DNA from 2 places in the Nostoc sp. ChiSLP03a genome. Region 2 is predicted to be linked to the other one. Evidence: predicted binding sites of a transcription regulator. Region 2 holds the regulator's gene; the other holds the start of a gene.
What was found. The regulator HrcA, encoded in region 2, represses chaperone genes, less so after heat shock. The targets are predictions, from matches to a motif close to TTAGCACTCNNGANTCNNGAGTGCTAA.

Region 1 (3,377 bases), on a different contig from region 2:
TCTTTTTCAATATCTTCGGCGATAATTACCAAAGGACGACCAGCACGAGCTACTTGCTCTAACACTGGTACAAGGTCTTGTACCAAAGCGATTTTCTTATCAGTCAGCAGTAGGAAAGGTTCATCAAAAACCGCTTCCATCCGTTCAGCATCGGTAGCAAAATAGGGAGAGATGTAGCCTTTATCAAAGCGCATCCCTTCAGTGATTTCCAACTCGGTGAACATAGATTTCCCTTCTTCTAGGGAAATTACGCCTTCCTTGCCCACCTTGTCCATTGCTTGAGCAATCATCTGACCAACTTCTTCGTCGTTACCAGCCGAGATCGCACCAACTTGGGCAATGGCTTTGGAATCTTCCACTGGACGGGCGTGTTGAGCAATTTTGTCTACAAGGAAGCCAGTAGCTTTGTCAATACCACGCTTGAGGGAAATTGCGTTAGCACCAGCTGCAACGTTCCGCAAGCCTTCTTTGACGATCGCATGAGCTAAAACGGTAGCGGTGGTAGTACCATCGCCCGCTGCATCATTAGTCTTAGAAGCAGCTTGACGAATCAGAGCTACACCAGTGTTTTCAATGTGGTCTTCTAATTCGATTTCTTTGGCGATCGTTACACCGTCATTAACGATTTGCGGTGCGCCAAATTTCTTTTCTAGGACTACGTTACGACCTTTGGGGCCAAGGGTAACAGCTACAGCCTCAGCCAGGATGTCAATGCCTCGTTCCAAGGCGCGACGGGCGTTTTCGTTGTAGATAATGCGCTTTGCCATAATTTCTTGTTAGTTGTCCTTTGTCATTTGTCATTTGTCTTTTGTTCTACCCTTCGGGAAGCCGCCCGGAGGGCATCTACGTCATTTGTCATTTGTCCTTTGTCATTGGCTAATGATAATGACTAATGACCACTAGATAACAACTGCTAAAATATCTTTTTCAGAAAGCAGTACATATTCTTCGGTGCCGAGTTTGATGTCAGTGCCAGCGTACTTAGAGTACAGCACCTTATCGCCGACTTTGATTTCCAATTCCTGACGGTTTCCGTCGTCATTACGCTTGCCAGGGCCAAGAGCCACTACTTCCCCTACTTGGGGCTTTTCCTTGGCGGTATCGGGCAAATACAGACCACCTGCGGTCTTTTCCTCAGAGGCGTTCACTTTTACGAAAACGCGATCGCCTAAAGGTTTAACTGTAGAAACGCTTAGAGATAAAGCTGCCATAATTATTTTCTCCAGAGTTTAGCACTCTCAACTCCTGAGTGCTAATTTATCGAAAAGTAGAGTCCAATGGCAAGAATGCCTTGAGTACGGGTTCCCGAACTAGAAGGTCATAGATGTACTTAAGTATAAATGCTTAATTATTTATACCTTGCGGGTTTTGTTCTGTAAGTTACGAAGAGAGTAGGGAATGGGGAATAGGGAAGAATTTTCATAACTCTTAATTATCCACTCCCTACTCTCCAGTCAACTTTATTTGCAAAGCTTGCAAATTGTTATAGAACTGTAATCAGGGAGCCGCTCGATGAGTAACAATACAGTGACAGCGATCCAGTCCAACCATCAAATTCCTAAAAAAACTCAATTTTTAGAACATAAGACTCTGAGTAATTGTGTAGAAAGTTTAGGACTTGCAAAAATTCAGCGAGACATTTTTATTTGCGCTGACCAGGCAATTGCTGCTCAAAACGAGCTAGTCTGGAATTCTGGGATTACTTAAAAAAGCGACTTAAAGATTTAAAACTCGATGAGCCGTACTAAAGTTATTCTATTTGCGTCTCTAAAACTAAAGCCAACTGCTTGCGTGTTTCTGGTTCTAGATCCATAATGGTGATTTACCCTGATGGTGTCTGGTATCGCCAAGCAAACCCGGAAGTTACTCTGCGGATCGTCCGAGAACACTGAATAGGTAATAAGGTGGTAGAAGAATATGCGTTTTCAATCCATCTTTTGCCTGAAACTTCCCTAGTTTCTTGTGAACACCTCATAGAGGCTTAACAACGAAAGGATATGGTATAGCAGTAGGCTTTAAGAAAGTGCGGGTTGGTTTTGAGGTAGGGTCATCTTTAAGCCAATACTTACTTGTAAGTCCGAAAGATTATTATTTAATCAGTGTTTTTTACCCCGCCCCTTTCAAAGCGATATATAATAGCGCATTATAGATACTACTGCTATACGTATCCTTGCTGGACTTTTGCTATCGAGCTACTAGTCTATTGAAAGTGCTCGGCATTTTTGAGACTTCGAGACAGCAAAGGCAAGTTAAGTAGGAAAAAGGACAACATCTCGAATAACCCACCATACGAGGATAAATATTCAAGACTTTGATGGACCGAAGCGCGACAAGTGCCACTGCTATGAAAGAGCCCAGCATGAAAGATCACAAACGACTTCTATTGATTGATGATGACCCTAACCTCATCTTGCTGGTGAAGGATTACTTAGAATTCCGGGGATATGAAGTCATCACCGCTGAAAATGGACGTGAAGCTCTGGAAATTTTAGAGCAAGATGTTCCAGACATGATCATCTGCGATGTGATGATGCCGGAAATGGACGGATATACTTTTGTGGAACAAGTCCGGCAAAACGAACGCACCAGCTGGATTCCGGTTCTTTTCCTTTCAGCTAAGGGACAAAGTGCAGACCGAGTTAAAGGTCTGAACAAAGGTGCTGATGTTTATATGGTCAAGCCCTTTGAACCAGAAGAACTCGTAGCGCAAGTTGAGTCCTCGCTGAAACAAACTATCCGTTGGAAAGAACACCAAGCAAAAGGAGGCGAAAACGGTTCCCGCATCCAGGTTCCCTTCGATGTGCAATTAACCCCAACCGAACTGAAAGTAGTTCAGTTTGTTGCTAGGGGTTTAGCTAACCGGGAAATTGCTGAAGAACTCAATGTTAGTCAGCGAACGGTTGAAAGCCATGTGTCCAATATGTTGGGCAAAACCAATCTCCACAATCGCACTGAACTAGCGCGGTGGGCGATTGAAAATCAAATGGCTTAAACAAAGTTAAGAGTTAAAAGTTAGGAGTTATGCATTTTTTAATTCCTAACTCCTAACTCCTAACTAATATTTACCAACCATCTTCTTCAGGGTTGGATTGGTACAAAACTTCTAAATCCAGTTCATCCAGGTAAGTCAAGGCACTTTCAATCTGGGAAACAGTGCCCCGTAGTTCCAGCTCAAAGCAGCTATATTGTGGCACGTTTGCGCTTATCTCCGCAGTAGCAATAATGACTGTGATACCATAGTGAGAAACCAGTCGTGAAATGACTGGTTCCTCATGCAAGTCTTTAGGAATACGAACCTGGATGCGAGTTTGGGTGCGTCTATTATCTAAAATATCAGTATTAGATTTTACTTGTTTATTTGGAATTGCCATTCTAGC
Region 2 (3,377 bases):
ATCGGGCGCTTGGACGTTATTGATCGCATCTCTTAGTACTTTCGGATCGTTGGCAAATAAGACGAAGCCTTCACCGACAACAGCACCAGCAAGCAAATCTTGTTCTGGTTGAGAATTGTCAGAAATCAGCTTTACACCTTTATATTGTTCAACAGCTAAGTTTGCACCAGCTAAGGCTCGTTTAGAAAACAACAATTCGACAAACTCGCGGCTTTTCTCTGGTTGCTTGGTTGCTAGTGCTAACAGATATCCTGGTTGCTGTCCGTTTTCTGGGTCGCGATCGATATCTAAGCTAGTTATAGCTAATGTAATTTCGTCCCCTAACCAGGGTTGAATGTCTTGTTTGTAATCTATGCCACTCTTGGCGAATAAACTGGTTTTGAGTTTAGATAGTTCCTCTTCGCGCTCCAACGCCTGCAAACGGTCAGGATTGGTCAATAATGAAACCATTGCAGGAGAAAGTTTCGACACGAATATGGCTGCACCAGGCCCAGAGCTAGAAGCAATGAGATTAGCCGGACTTTTAGCGAAAAACCAGTAAAAGCCTGCGATCGCAATTACTAGCAGGGCGATCGCCCCAGCGACGATAAAACCGATGAATGAACGTTGCCTATTCACATTAAACCTATTAAAAAAGACGATTTACAGCCATTTAAGCAGAAAGCCTAGCAGAATTAATCAACCCTCTTGAGAATGGATACTCATGCAAAGGCAAAGATTTTCTGCCACCATAAATAGGATTAGGACTGTTTATCGGGAATTCTTTTAGTCAACCCATGAACCAAATTAGTGTAGAAGAACTGGCGCAACGTCTTTCTTCTAGTGATGTAAGTATTCAGCTAGTAGATGTGCGTGAACCAGAAGAATTGGCGATCGCTAGCATTGAAGGCTTTGTAAACCTACCTTTAAGTCAATTTGCCGAATGGGGAGATCGAGTACCTACCCTCTTCAATCCCGAAGCCGAAACCTTGGTGTTATGCCACCACGGCATCCGCTCTGCCCAAATGTGCCAGTGGTTGATTGCTCAAGGTTTTACAAATGTGCAAAATATTTCGGGTGGTATTGATGCCTATTCCCAACTAGTAGACCCTTCAATTCCCCAGTATTAGCTTCTGCTCGGATACATCATTCAGATGGAACTTACTCTTCCATCTGACTTTTGCTATGCTAAACATAGAAATACATCAATTTAGAGGCTTGCCGGAAAGTTTGAAATTTGGGCATCACCTACATCTGCATAAAAATGTTGGATTGCTCTAAATTACAGTTCGGCGGTAACCCCTGAAGAAAATACGTATCTAATAATACTGTTGCAAGCAGAAATTTATGCAAAAGTACGGTTAGAAAAAAGCATCGCAAGGGTACATTATAACTAGCAGCTTTTGCAAAAAAATTGAGCTGCTAGTTCAACCCTAATCTTAAAAAAAATGCTTTGTACATAAACTTTAAAAATACTTATCATAATATAATTATATAATTTGATACCTTAATAAATTATTAATATTTTCTGTTTTCGATTAAATCCCCAAATTTCTTGAGAGTTTGATTAAAATTTGCCTTCAGCAAAACATACCATAATGGAAGTTCAGTTAACAAATCGACAACAGCATATACTTTGGGCAACGGTACATCACTACATTGCTACGGCAGAGCCAGTTGGGTCAAAGGCTTTGGTTGAGGAGTACGACCTGGGTGTAAGCTCGGCGACAATTCGCAATGTCATGGGTGTTTTAGAAAAGTCTGGATTGCTCTACCAACCACATACTTCTGCTGGACGTGTACCTTCAGATTCAGGCTATCGCATTTATGTTGACCAGCTAATTACACCTTCTCTGCGTTCGCGCAGCGTGTCGCAAACAGACGCTACGCGTAGCTTGCTTCCACAAAGTGGTACGGAAACTTTAGGGCGAGAAGTAGAGATGGCATTGCAAAAGCAGCTACAGTGGCAAGATCGAAGTTTAGAAACCCTACTGCAAGGAGCCGCGCAGATTTTAGCAACCTTGAGTGGTTGCATTAGCTTGATTACTATGCCGCAAACGACTACAGCGCTATTGCGACATCTGCAATTAGTGCAAATTGAAGCTGGGCGGATCATGCTGATTGTCGTAACAGATGGTTACGAGACACATTCCAAATTGATGGATTTGTCGCCAACACCAGAAGAAACCCAACGAGATTCAGAGGTAATCGATCGCGAGTTGCAGATTGTTTCTAACTTTTTAAATAGTCACCTGCGGGGGCGAAGTCTGTTGGAATTAGCCAACCTCAACTGGAGCGAACTAGATCAGGAGTTCCAACGCTACGGGGAATTTTTGAAAAACTCAGTTGCAGAATTGACTCGTCGCACTCTTGCACCGACTACAACCCAAATTATGGTTCGGGGTGTGTCAGAAGTTTTACGCCAGCCAGAATTTTCCCAGTTACAGCAGGTACAAACAATTATCCACCTGTTGGAAGAAGAACAAGACCAACTGTGGCGATTAATATTTGAGGAACCAGAACCAGAGGATGGTGGTAAACCAAAGGTAACAGTTCGTATTGGCGCAGAAAATCCATTAGAACCGATACGCACCTGCACCTTGATTTCTTCTAACTATCGCCGAGGTTCGATACCCGTAGGAAGTGTGGGAGTTTTGGGGCCAACGCGCCTAGATTATGAAAGTGCGATCGCAGTAGTAGCGTCTGCTGCCGATTATCTCTCAGAAGCTTTCAGTTATTTCAATCCTTAATTAGCAATTAGCGATTAATCTTTAGAAACAAGCCGCTACGCCTCTAGGCGAGCAAACGATACCATAGCAAGTAGATAGCCGTATTTGTAACGGCAAAATCAATAATTAATACTACTTAAATCTTTCATGCTTAGAAAAATTGCCTTTAGTGTACTGTGGCTGGGATTTGTTGTCTATGCTTTTTTCCTCGCGCCTCCTGAGCAACCTGGTACATTCGAGTTAATTAAAAACCTTTCTATTGGGCAATGGGAAGGCATTAACCCGTTAGTCATAGCATTATTCAACCTCATGGGCATCTGGCCTCTTATTTACAGCGCAATAGTCTTTATTGATGGTAGAGGACAAAAAATACCTGCTTGGCTGTTTGCTTCTGTCTCTTTCGGAGTTGGTGCTTTTGCCTTGTTGCCGTACTTAGCCTTTAGAGAACCAAATAATCAGTTTGTCGGTAAAAAGAATATCTTGCTCAAATTACTAGATTCTCGTGTGACTGGTTTTGTATTGACAGTAGCCACAGTTATTCTAGTTACCTACGGTATAAGAGGTGGAGATTGGAGCAATTTTGTGCAAGAGTGGCAAACTAACCGCTTCATCCATGTGATGAGTTTAGATTTTTGCTTACTCTGTCTATTATTTCCCGCATTGCTGGGG

Region 1: a site for HrcA is predicted at 1,230-1,256, ahead of groES (co-chaperone GroES). Genes of this name have one in related genera too.

The regions. Positions count from the first base shown of each region.
Region 1 is NZ_JAVRBQ020000087.1:27,023-30,399, reverse strand. It holds gene groL (chaperonin GroEL) at 1-767, opposite strand, end outside; gene groES (co-chaperone GroES) at 900-1,211, opposite strand; gene RMY32_RS14230 (hypothetical protein) at 1,513-1,707, shown strand; gene RMY32_RS14225 (response regulator transcription factor) at 2,315-2,992, shown strand; gene RMY32_RS14220 (NIL domain-containing protein) at 3,063-3,371, opposite strand.
Region 2 is NZ_JAVRBQ020000095.1:871-4,247, reverse strand. It holds gene RMY32_RS15515 (DUF3352 domain-containing protein) at 1-618, opposite strand, end outside; gene RMY32_RS15510 (rhodanese-like domain-containing protein) at 777-1,109, shown strand; gene RMY32_RS15505 (heat-inducible transcriptional repressor HrcA) at 1,578-2,729, shown strand; gene RMY32_RS15500 (DUF2834 domain-containing protein) at 2,856-3,377, shown strand, end outside.